Regions from separate parts of the Desulfonatronum thiodismutans genome, predicted to be linked through region 2. Evidence: predicted binding sites of a transcription regulator. Region 2 holds the regulator's gene; the other holds the start of a gene.
What was found. The regulator HrcA, encoded in region 2, represses chaperone genes, less so after heat shock. The targets are predictions, from matches to a motif close to TGTTAGCACTCNNNNNNNNNGAGTGCTAACA.

Region 1 (5,096 bases), on a different contig from region 2:
GCCGATCCATGGTTCCGCAGAGATCTTCAAAACACCGTTTCATCCGACCACCCCTTGCCCATACGATTCATGTCGTTCTCAAAAACCAGGCAAATTGACCAACTCATTCCCTTGCCCTGAAACCGTGCTTAAAGCAAACCTTACAATTCGCGCAAGACCTTCTTGCCGCACCAAAAGCAAAAGGCCGGACAAAATGTCCGGCCTTTTGCCGTGAAGCTGTATCTGTTCTCGCGGAGAGGCGTTTAGTACATTCCGCCCATTCCGCCCATTCCACCCATCCCGCCGCCGGGCATGGGCATATCCTTCTTGGGCTCGGGCTTCTCGGCCACGGCGCATTCGGTGGTCAGCAGCAGGCCGGCCACGGAAGCGGCGTTCTGCAGCGCGATGCGGGTCACTTTCTTGGGATCAATGACCCCTGCGGCGATCAGGTCTTCGTACACGCCGGTGGCGGCGTTGAAGCCGTAGCCGTCCTTGCCGTCCTTGACCTTCTCCACCACGATGGAGCCTTCGAAGCCGGCATTTGCGGCGATCATCCGCAGCGGCTCCTCGATGGCCCGCCGGACCAGGGTCACGCCGGCGGCCTCGTCGTCGTCCGCGGTCTTGATGGCACCCAGGCTCTTCACGGCACGGACCAGGGCCACGCCGCCGCCAGGCACGATTCCTTCCTCAACCGCGGCACGAGTTGCGTTCAGGGCGTCCTCGACCCGAGCCTTCTTTTCCTTCATCTCGGTCTCGGTGGCCGCACCCACGTTGATCACGGCCACGCCGCCGACGATCTTGGCCAGCCGCTCTTGCAGCTTCTCACGGTCGTAATCGGAAGTGGTTTCTTCGATCTCGCTGCGGATCTGACGTACCCGGGCCTTAATCTGCTCAGCATCGCCGGCGCCGTCGATGATCGTGGTGTTTTCCTTGTTGATCACGATGCGCTTGGCTTTGCCCAGGTCGTTCAGGGAGATGTTCTCCAGCTTGATGCCCAGGTCTTCGGAAACCATCTGCCCGCCGGTCAGAATGGCGATATCCTGGAGCATAGCCTTGCGGCGCTCGCCGAAGCCGGGAGCCTTGACCGCGGAAACTTGCAGTGTGCCGCGAAGCTTGTTCACCACCAGGGTGGCCAGGGCTTCGCCTTCCACGTCCTCGGAGATGATCAGGAGGGGCTTGGACATCTTGGCCACCTGCTCCAGCACGGGCAGCATGTCCTTCATGCTGGAGATCTTCTTTTCGCAGATCAGGATCAGCGGCTCGTCCAATTCGCAAAGCATCTTTTCCGGATCGGTCACAAAGTAGGGGGAGAGGTAGCCGCGGTCAAACTGCATTCCCTCCACCACTTCCAGAGTGGTCTCCAGGCCCTTGGCTTCCTCAACGGTGATCACGCCTTCCTTGCCGACCTTGTTCATGGCCTCGGCGATAATATTGCCGATGGTCGGGTCGTTGTTGGCGGAAATGGTGCCGACCTGGGCGATTTCCTTCTGGTCGCGGGTGGGCTTGGTCTGGCTGACCAGATCAGCCGTCACGGCCTCCACGGCCTTGTCGATACCGCGCTTGATGGCCATGGGGTTACGGCCGGCGGTTACCAGCTTCACGCCGTCGGTGTAGATGGCCTGGGCCAGGATGGTGGCGGTGGTAGTGCCGTCGCCGGCCACGTCGCTGGTCTTGCTGGCCACTTCCTTGACCATCTGGGCACCCATGTTCTCGAACTTGTCGGTCAGCTCGATCTCCTTGGCAACGGTTACGCCATCCTTGGTGATGATCGGGGAACCGAAGGACTTCTCAATGACCACGTTGCGGCCCTTGGGTCCCAGAGTTACCTTTACAGCGTTGGCCAGGGTGTCTATGCCTTTTTTCAGCCGTTCACGCGCCTTGGTATCAAAAAGTAATTCTTTAGCAGCCATGGTTATTCTCCTTGCGTCGTAAAATTCGTTGATGTCGCTGATGTGCTCGGTCGATTCGCGATGCGAAAAGCCTACTCTTCAATGATGGCCAGGATATCGTCCTCGCGCATCACCAGAAACTCTTCGCCGTCTACCTTCATCTCGGTGCCAGCGTACTTGTTGAAGAGCACCTTGTTTCCGGCGGCCACGGCCATCTCGGCACGCTTACCGTCGTCACCCACTTTGCCGGGACCCACGGCGACCACTTCGCCCTTCATCGGCTTTTCCTTGGCGGAATCAGGGATGATGATCCCTCCCTTGGTCACTTCCTCGCCCTCAAGCCGCTTCACCAGAACACGATCATTCAATGGTTTCAGTTTCATTTTTTTCTCCTCCGAATTGGTTTGTTTTGCTAGCACTCGAAGACGGTGAGTGCTAGCAGGAGTGCTTATCCACGAGACGCCAGAGAAAGGCAAGTCCGTTTTCAAGCTGAATATCACTTTTATAACCTATTTATAGCGAATTGAGAGTAAATAATAAATTTTAAAGATTATGCCGCAATAATTTTAGCCTGAACAACTGAATACGCTATCGTGATGCAAATGCGGCAAAAATCTCCTCGGCCGTGTCTGGGCAGTACAAAGGTTTCGGCGTAAAACTTGGGTCTTGTTGCCCGACAGTCGCGGTGCTTTTCCCAACCGCGCTGAACCCGTTATCTCAAAGTCTTGATCGGAGGACCATCATGGATCGCAATCCCGTCGTGGCCGGTCGGTTTTATCCCGGCACGAAACAAGCCTGGGAATCTGAAGTCCGAAGCTATCTCCCCCTTGTATCCACGCCGCGCAAAGCCCTTCTGGCCATGATGCCCCACGCCGGATATGCATACTCCGGGGCCGTGGCCGGCAAGACCCTTTCTGAAGTAATCCAGACGGAAACCGTGCTCCTGCTGGGCCCGAACCACACCGGACTCGGACGCCCCCTGGCCCTGTGGCCCAACGGCCGCTGGCTGCTGCCCGGCGCACACCTGGACGTGGACGAGGAACTGGCAAGAAGCATCTTCGAGGCCGCCCCGGCAATTCAGGCGGATCACCAAGCCCACCTCCAGGAACACTCCCTTGAAGTCATCCTGCCTTTTCTCTGGGCCGTCCGCCCCCAAACCAAGATCGTCCCGCTGGCCGTGGCCGAGCCGAGCCTGGAAGTGTTGTTGCGCACGGCTCAGGAGCTGTCCGCGGTGCTCGCAAAGTGGCCCAAACCATTACTGATCCTCGTCAGTTCGGACATGAGCCATTTCGTTTCCGCCCAGCAAGCCAAGGAACTGGACGGCCTGGCCCTGCAAGCAGCCCTGGAGCGCGACCCGGAAAAGCTCTACGCCACGGTGCACGACCAGCGGATCTCCATGTGCGGGATGCTGCCCATGACCCTGGGGCTGGCCACGGCCAACGCACTCGGAGCGACCCAGGCCAGCCTGATCGCCTATGCCACTTCCGGGGACGTGACCGGGGATTTTTCTCAGGTTGTCGGCTACGCGGGGGTGGTGGTGGAATAGGCCAGCCGAAGGGGCGACTGCCTTGGCGAACCGGTACCAAACCTCTCTTCCAGTCCGATCGTTTGTGGTGTAGATGCCATGCCCATGGCTACGCCGATTCTCGTCTCCTTCACCGGCCTGACCAAGGCCTTCACCGCCCACCCACTGTTCTCCGGCATTTCCCTCGGCCTGTTCGAAGGCGAGCGCACGGGATTGATCGGTCCCAACGGCTCTGGAAAATCCACCCTGCTCAAAATCGTCGCCGGACTGGAAGAGCCGGATCAGGGCGAGGTGCATCGGCGCAAGGACGTGCGCGTGGTCTATCTTGCCCAGGAAGAACGCTTCGCCCCTGGGAGCACGGTGGAGCAGGTTCTGCTGGAAGCCCTGACCGAAGAATCGTCCGGCGAATCCCCTGGAGAGTCAGCCCAGAGACCGCCTGAGCGATCCCCTGAGCGACTCCACGAAAGAATTTCGGGCCCGGAAGCCTTTCAACGCGTCTGGGAGATGTCCAGCCGCCTGCATCTGCCCGACGGCCCCACCCCGGTGGACACCTTGTCCGGCGGCTGGCGCAAGCGGCTGGCCCTGGCCCGAGCCCTGATTCAGGAACCGGACCTGCTCCTGCTGGACGAACCCACCAACCATCTGGACCTGGAAGGCATCCTCTGGCTGGAAAAACTGCTGCTTCAGGTCCCCTTCGCCTTTGTCCTGGTCAGCCACGACCGGGTCTTTCTGGAAACCGTCACCAACCGGACCGTGGAGCTGAACCGCGTCTACCCCGAGGGATTTCTTCGGGTCGAGGGCAACTACAGCACGTTCCTGGACAAGCGGGAGGCCCTGGTCGCGGCCCAGGAAGCACGGGAACAGGTTCTGGCCAACAAGGTCCGCCGGGAGATCGAATGGCTGCGCCGCGGACCCAAAGCCCGGACCACCAAGGCCCGGGCGCGTATCGACGAAGCCCATCGTCTCCAGGACGAGCTGGCTGAAGTCAGCGCCCGCAACGCCCTGAAGCAGACCGCGGACATCGCTTTCGACGCCACGGGCCGCAAGACCAAGCGATTGCTGGAGGCCCGCGGCCTGGGCCTGACCTTGGGCGAACGGCCTTTGTTCGCCGATCTGGACATCCTGCTCTCCCCCGGAACCCGCCTGGGGATCATGGGCCCCAACGGCGCGGGCAAAAGCAGTCTGATGCGGCTGCTGCACGGCTCGCTCCAGCCGGACCAGGGAACCCTGCGCCGGGCCGACGGCCTGCGGGTGGTCTACTTCGACCAGAAGCGCGAACAGCTCGACTCCGAAATCACCCTGCGCCAAGCCCTGGCGCCCACCGGGGACACCGTGGTCTTCCAGGACCGCCCGCTACACGTGGTCACCTGGGCCAAGCGCTTTCTGTTCCGGCCGGACCAGCTTGGGCTCCCGGTGTCCCTGCTCTCCGGCGGAGAGCGGGCCAGAGTGCTCATCGCCCGGCTGATGCGCACCCCGGCGGACATCCTGCTCCTGGACGAACCCACCAACGACATCGACATCCCGACCCTGGAAGTGCTCGAAGAAGGGTTGCGGGAATTCCCCGGGGCCATCGTGCTGATCACCCACGACCGCTATTTGCTGGATACGCTCTGCGACCGGCTGCTGGCCCTGGAGCCGGGAGATGGCGAACACGGCCAGGCCCGATATTTTTCAGACTACGCCCAGTGGCTGGCCGCCCGTTC
Region 2 (5,096 bases):
ACTTTACCGCGGCGTACACAGCCTCAAAGGCTCGGGAGGAACCCATGGGCTGCACATCATCACGTCCATTTGTCACCAGCTTGAAAACCACCTCACGGAGGCCGCCGAAACCTGCAACTTTAGGAGCACCTGCATTTCCAAAGCCTTGGCCTACTTTGACCTCTTGCGAAAGGTTCAGCATGTGGCCGGCGAGGACGAACCGGACTACGCTGCTCTGGAAGCCGAGTTGGAACGCCTGCGGGAACCAAAAGAGCAACGGCTGATCCAGGTGCTGATGGCCGAACCTTCGAACATCATGCGCCAGGTTTTGAACAAGGCCCTGACGGATCAACCCGTACAGGTCGCCATGGTGGACGACGGGATCGCGGCCATTGAGCTGCTGATGCGCCAAAAGTTCGACATCGCGGTGCTGGCACGGGAGCTGGTCCGGCTCAACGGGGTGGCCGTAGTCGCGGCCATTCGCGCGTCCAAGGGCCGCAACGCCAACATTCCCTTCATCCTCCTGACCAGCAACCCGGAAACCGTGCCCCTCAATGTGACGATTGACAGGGTGCTGCCCAGGGACAAACACTTGATGGTCGAGGTGCTCCAGACCTTGACGGGGATGACCGGCTCCCAAACCGATATTTGACCTTTGCCGCGAGCCGAGGCTACAAGCCTCACGCCTTTGCCCACGACACAATAATTTTATCTCGCCAGTCGCTCAACATCTACGCTCAAAAGACATCCGGGCGTTTCAAAATCTTCGCGCTCGCATTTTCAAAGGAGCACCCATGCAACGTCGCCTCAACCGCATCCTGGTCACCGGAGGATGCGGGTTCATCGCCTCCAACTTCATTCTGGCCCTGCTGGAGCGCAGAAAAGATATGCTCGTCGTCAACCTGGACAAGCTGACCTACGCCGGAAACAAGATGAACCTCCTGGCCCTGGAACAGGCTCAGGACTCTCGGTATGTTTTCGTCCACGGTGACATCGCCGATCAGGAACTGGTTCCCCGCCTGCTGGCCGAACACCGCATCCAGGCCGTGCTCAATTTCGCGGCCGAATCTCATGTGGATCGGTCCATCCACGATTCCTCGCCGTTCATCACCACGAACATTCAGGGAACGCACAATCTGCTGGAGGCCTCCCGCAAAGCGGGAATCGAATTGTTTTTGCAGGTTTCCACGGACGAGGTCTACGGGACTCTCGGCCCGAAGGGCCTGTTCACCGAGGATACGCCCCTGGCCCCAAACAGCCCCTACTCCGCGTCCAAGGCCTCAGCGGATCTGCTGGTCCGGGCCTATCATGAGACCTACGGTCTGCCCACGGTGATCACCCGCTGCTCCAACAACTACGGCCCGTTCCAGTTTCCGGAAAAGCTGATCCCTCTGATGATCACCCTGGCCTGGGAGGACAAGCCCCTGCCGGTCTACGGCGACGGGGCCAACATCCGGGATTGGATTCACGTCCTGGACCATTGCCGCGGCGTGGAGTTGGCCATGGACCAAGGCCGTTCCGGAGCCGTTTACAACTTCGGCGGCGACGCCGAGCGTACCAACATCCAGGTGGTCACCTCCATCCTGGACCTGCTGGGCAAGCCCCACTCCCTGATTCGCTACGTCCAGGACCGGCCCGGTCACGACCGACGCTACGCCATGGACTTCTCCCTTCCCGCCCGAGAGCTGGGATTCGCCCCGTCCGTCACCTTTGAGCAGGGGCTTCAGGAAACCATCCAGTGGTACGGGGACAATCGCGAATGGCTGCGCCGGGTCCAGGACGGCAGCTACCGGGACTTCATGGACGCCTGGTACGGAGAGCGACGATGAGCGAGCAAACGGATTCCACCGCGCACCAGACACCGCGAACCGTCATGGTCCTGGGCGGCAAGACCGGCCTTTTGGGTCAATCCCTCTGCGCCGCCCTGACCAAGACCGACTGGACCGCGCTGCCCGTGGGCCGGGAAGACGTAGACCTCTTCGACACGGATCAACTCGCCGCCTTTTTGGACCGCCACGAGCCGGACGTGATCTGCAACACCGTGGCCTACACCCAGGTGGACCTGGCCGAGGACGAGCCGGACCTGGCCATGCGGGTGAACAAACTCCTGCCCGTCAAGCTCGGTCGTTTGGCCAAGCAACGCGGCATCCAGTTGGTACATTACAGCACGGACTTCGTCTTCGACGGCCAGGGCTGCGAGCCTTACCGGCCCGACGACGCCGTCAATCCGCTGTGCATCTACGGCAAGACCAAACTGGCCGGAGAGAACGCGCTGCGGGAACTGGCCCTGGACCGATTGAGCATCGTCCGCACGGCTTGGCTCTTCGGACCGGGGCGGACCAACTTCGTGAGCAAGATTCTCACCCTTGCCTCTCAGCGCGCCTCCTTGAACGTGGTCCACGATCAGGTCGGCTCTCCGACCTACACCCCGGATCTGGCCGAATACTCCGTGGAATTGCTCAAGACCGGAGAGAACGGGATATTTCACCTCGTGAACGGCGGCTGCGCCTCCTGGTGCGAGCTGGCCGCCTCCGCCGTGCAAGCCATGGGCCTGCAATGCGACGTTCACCCCATCACCTCGGACCAATATCCGCAAAAAGCCCGCCGCCCGGCCTATTCCGTGCTGAACACCGAATCCTTCACCGCGCTTACCGGCGTCAAACCTCGCCCCTGGCTCCACGGACTGCGGGAATACGTATTCCGCCACGTCTGCTGACTTTCAGTAGCAAAGCGCCCGCACCGGGCCATCTACTTCGCGATACCGATTCTGATCACGGGTGAGGTTCAAGAACGAATCTAACCGGAATCAATCCCTTCTTTCCTTGACAGAACCTTCCGGCATATTTATTGGGTCTAGCACTCTCTCGCATCGAGTGCTAGACAGGATAGCAACATGGAACTCCAGCCACGCGAAATCGGCGTTTTGACGACGCTCATTGAGGATTACATCCAGACGGCCGCGCCCGTGGGATCCCGGACCATCGCCAAAAAGTCCAGCCTGAACCTCAGCCCGGCCAGCATCCGCAACATCATGGCCGACCTGACCGATAAGGGCTACCTGGAACAGCCTCACACCTCGGCCGGGCGGATTCCCTCGGCGCAAGGCTTTCGCTTCTACGTGGACACCCTGCTGAAGTACCACCCACTCACCCTGGAGCAACGGAACCGACTTACCGAGAACATGGGCGACGACCGCCTGGACGTCACCGAACTGCTGCGCAACGCCTCCCGGCTCCTGTCGGCCTATACCCGTCAGGTGAGCATGGTCCTGGCACCCAAGGCCTCGAACATCGGCTTCAAGCACATCGACTTCGTCCTACTCAAGCCCGGCCTGGCCATGGCCATTCTGGTGGTGGAGGGCGGCATCGTCCGAAACAAGATCGTCTCCGTGGAGCCGGAATTGGGCACGGACGACCTGGTCACGTACAGCAATTACCTGAACCAACTGTTTCAAGGCCGGACCCTGGCCCAAGTCCGAACCAAGCTCCTCCAGGAAATGGACGCGGTCCAGCGTGAGTACCAAGCCGTCAGCCAACAGGCCCTGGTCCTGGCCCAGCAGGTTTTCACCGGCGGCAGCGAACGGGAGGTCTATGTCGAGGGAACGGTCAACTTCTTCACCCATCCGGAATTCGCCAACCCGGCCAAGCTTCAGGAACTGCTGCGGATGCTGGAAGAACGCACCCGACTTCTGGAACTGCTGGACAAGGTGGCCAAGCCCGACGGCATATCCATCATCTTCGGGCGCGAAGAGGACCAGGAAGGCTTGCAGGAATTCACGCTGATTTCATCGCCCTACCTGGGACAGGACGACCCCCTGGGAGTGGTGGGCATCATCGGCCCGATCCGCATGGATTACGCCAAGGTCGTCCCACTGGTTGAATTCACGGCCCAGGTGATCAGCCAGCTCTTGAGAAATCGCTTTTAATAATGATGGGCAGATTCGCAAGGAGGAACGCATGTCCCAGAAAAATAATCCCTACGCCGAGGCGGCAAACAAGACGGACATTACCGTGGGCGTAAACATTGATGTCGAGGATGTCGCGCACGAACCTGAAGAAACCGGAACGCCGGAGATGATCGACGAGGAACGGTTGACCCGACTTTGCGAGGAAAAAGTCTGTCCCAACTGTCGGCTTTTGGCCCAGGTTCAGGATGAAAAGCTGCGCATTGCCGCGGACACTGAAAATCTGAAGAAGCGCTTGCAACGGGAAAAGGATGACTTTTGCAAATTCGCCACCGAGTCCGTGCTGGAGGACCTGTTGCCGATCCTGGACAACCTGGACCTGGCTCTGGAACACGGCGGCAAGACCGGCACGGGCAAGGAATTGCTCAACGGCGTGGAAATGACCCGCAAACTGTTTCTGGATATTCTCGCCCGCCACAATCTGGAGCCCCTGGGCCAAGCCGGCGAAATCTTCGACCCTAATTGGCACGAAGCCCTGGCTCAACAACCGCATCCGGACTTCGAGCCCGGCAAGGTCTGCCAAGTGGTTCAAAAAGGCTATCGCCTCAAAGGTCGGCTGCTGCGTCCGGCCAAGGTGCTGGTCAGCATGGAGTGCGCCGTATAATTTTTGCTTCCGCCCCTTTACAAGCGGACAATCAACCTTAACTTGATCGAAAAATATCCATCGCGTTCAGGAGGAATCAAAAACATGGGAAAAATCATCGGTATTGATCTGGGAACAACGAATAGTTGCGTCTATGTGATGGAGGGCAAGGAGCCCAAATGCATCACCAACCCCGAAGGCGGGCGAACCACTCCGTCCATCGTGGCCTTCACCGACAAGGAACGGCTGGTCGGTGAGATTGCCAAGCGCCAAGCTGTCACCAACCCGGAAAAGACCGTATTCGCTATCAAGCGACTGATGGGTCGGCGGTTCGACGCCAAGGAAATCACGTCCTGGAAGGACAGCTGCCCGTACAAGATCGTCGAAGGAAGCAACGGCGACTCCTACGTGGACATCAACGGCAAAAAGTACAGCGCTCCGGAAATCTCGGCGATGATCCTGCAAAAATTGAAGTCCGACGCGGAAGCCTATCTGGGCGAAACCGTGACCGAGGCCGTGATCACCGTTCCGGCCTACTTCAACGACAGCCAGCGCCAAGCCACAAAGGAC

Region 1: groES (co-chaperone GroES) is a predicted target of HrcA. The motif match lies at 2,279-2,309, and genes of this name have one in related genera.

What each region holds. Positions count from the first base shown of each region.
Region 1 covers NZ_JPIK01000006.1:100,866-105,961, reverse strand. Annotated here, with positions in the region: gene GY33_RS0105905 (GGDEF domain-containing protein) at 1-43, opposite strand, end outside; gene groL (chaperonin GroEL) at 243-1,889, opposite strand; gene groES (co-chaperone GroES) at 1,961-2,251, opposite strand; gene amrB (AmmeMemoRadiSam system protein B) at 2,611-3,414, shown strand; gene GY33_RS0105885 (ABC-F family ATP-binding cassette domain-containing protein) at 3,493-5,096, shown strand, end outside.
Region 2 covers NZ_JPIK01000013.1:64,881-69,976, reverse strand. Annotated here, with positions in the region: gene GY33_RS0110365 (response regulator) at 1-631, shown strand, start outside; gene rfbB (dTDP-glucose 4,6-dehydratase) at 774-1,808, shown strand; gene rfbD (dTDP-4-dehydrorhamnose reductase) at 1,805-2,695, shown strand; gene hrcA (heat-inducible transcriptional repressor HrcA) at 2,873-3,904, shown strand; gene grpE (nucleotide exchange factor GrpE) at 3,936-4,547, shown strand; gene dnaK (molecular chaperone DnaK) at 4,632-5,096, shown strand, end outside.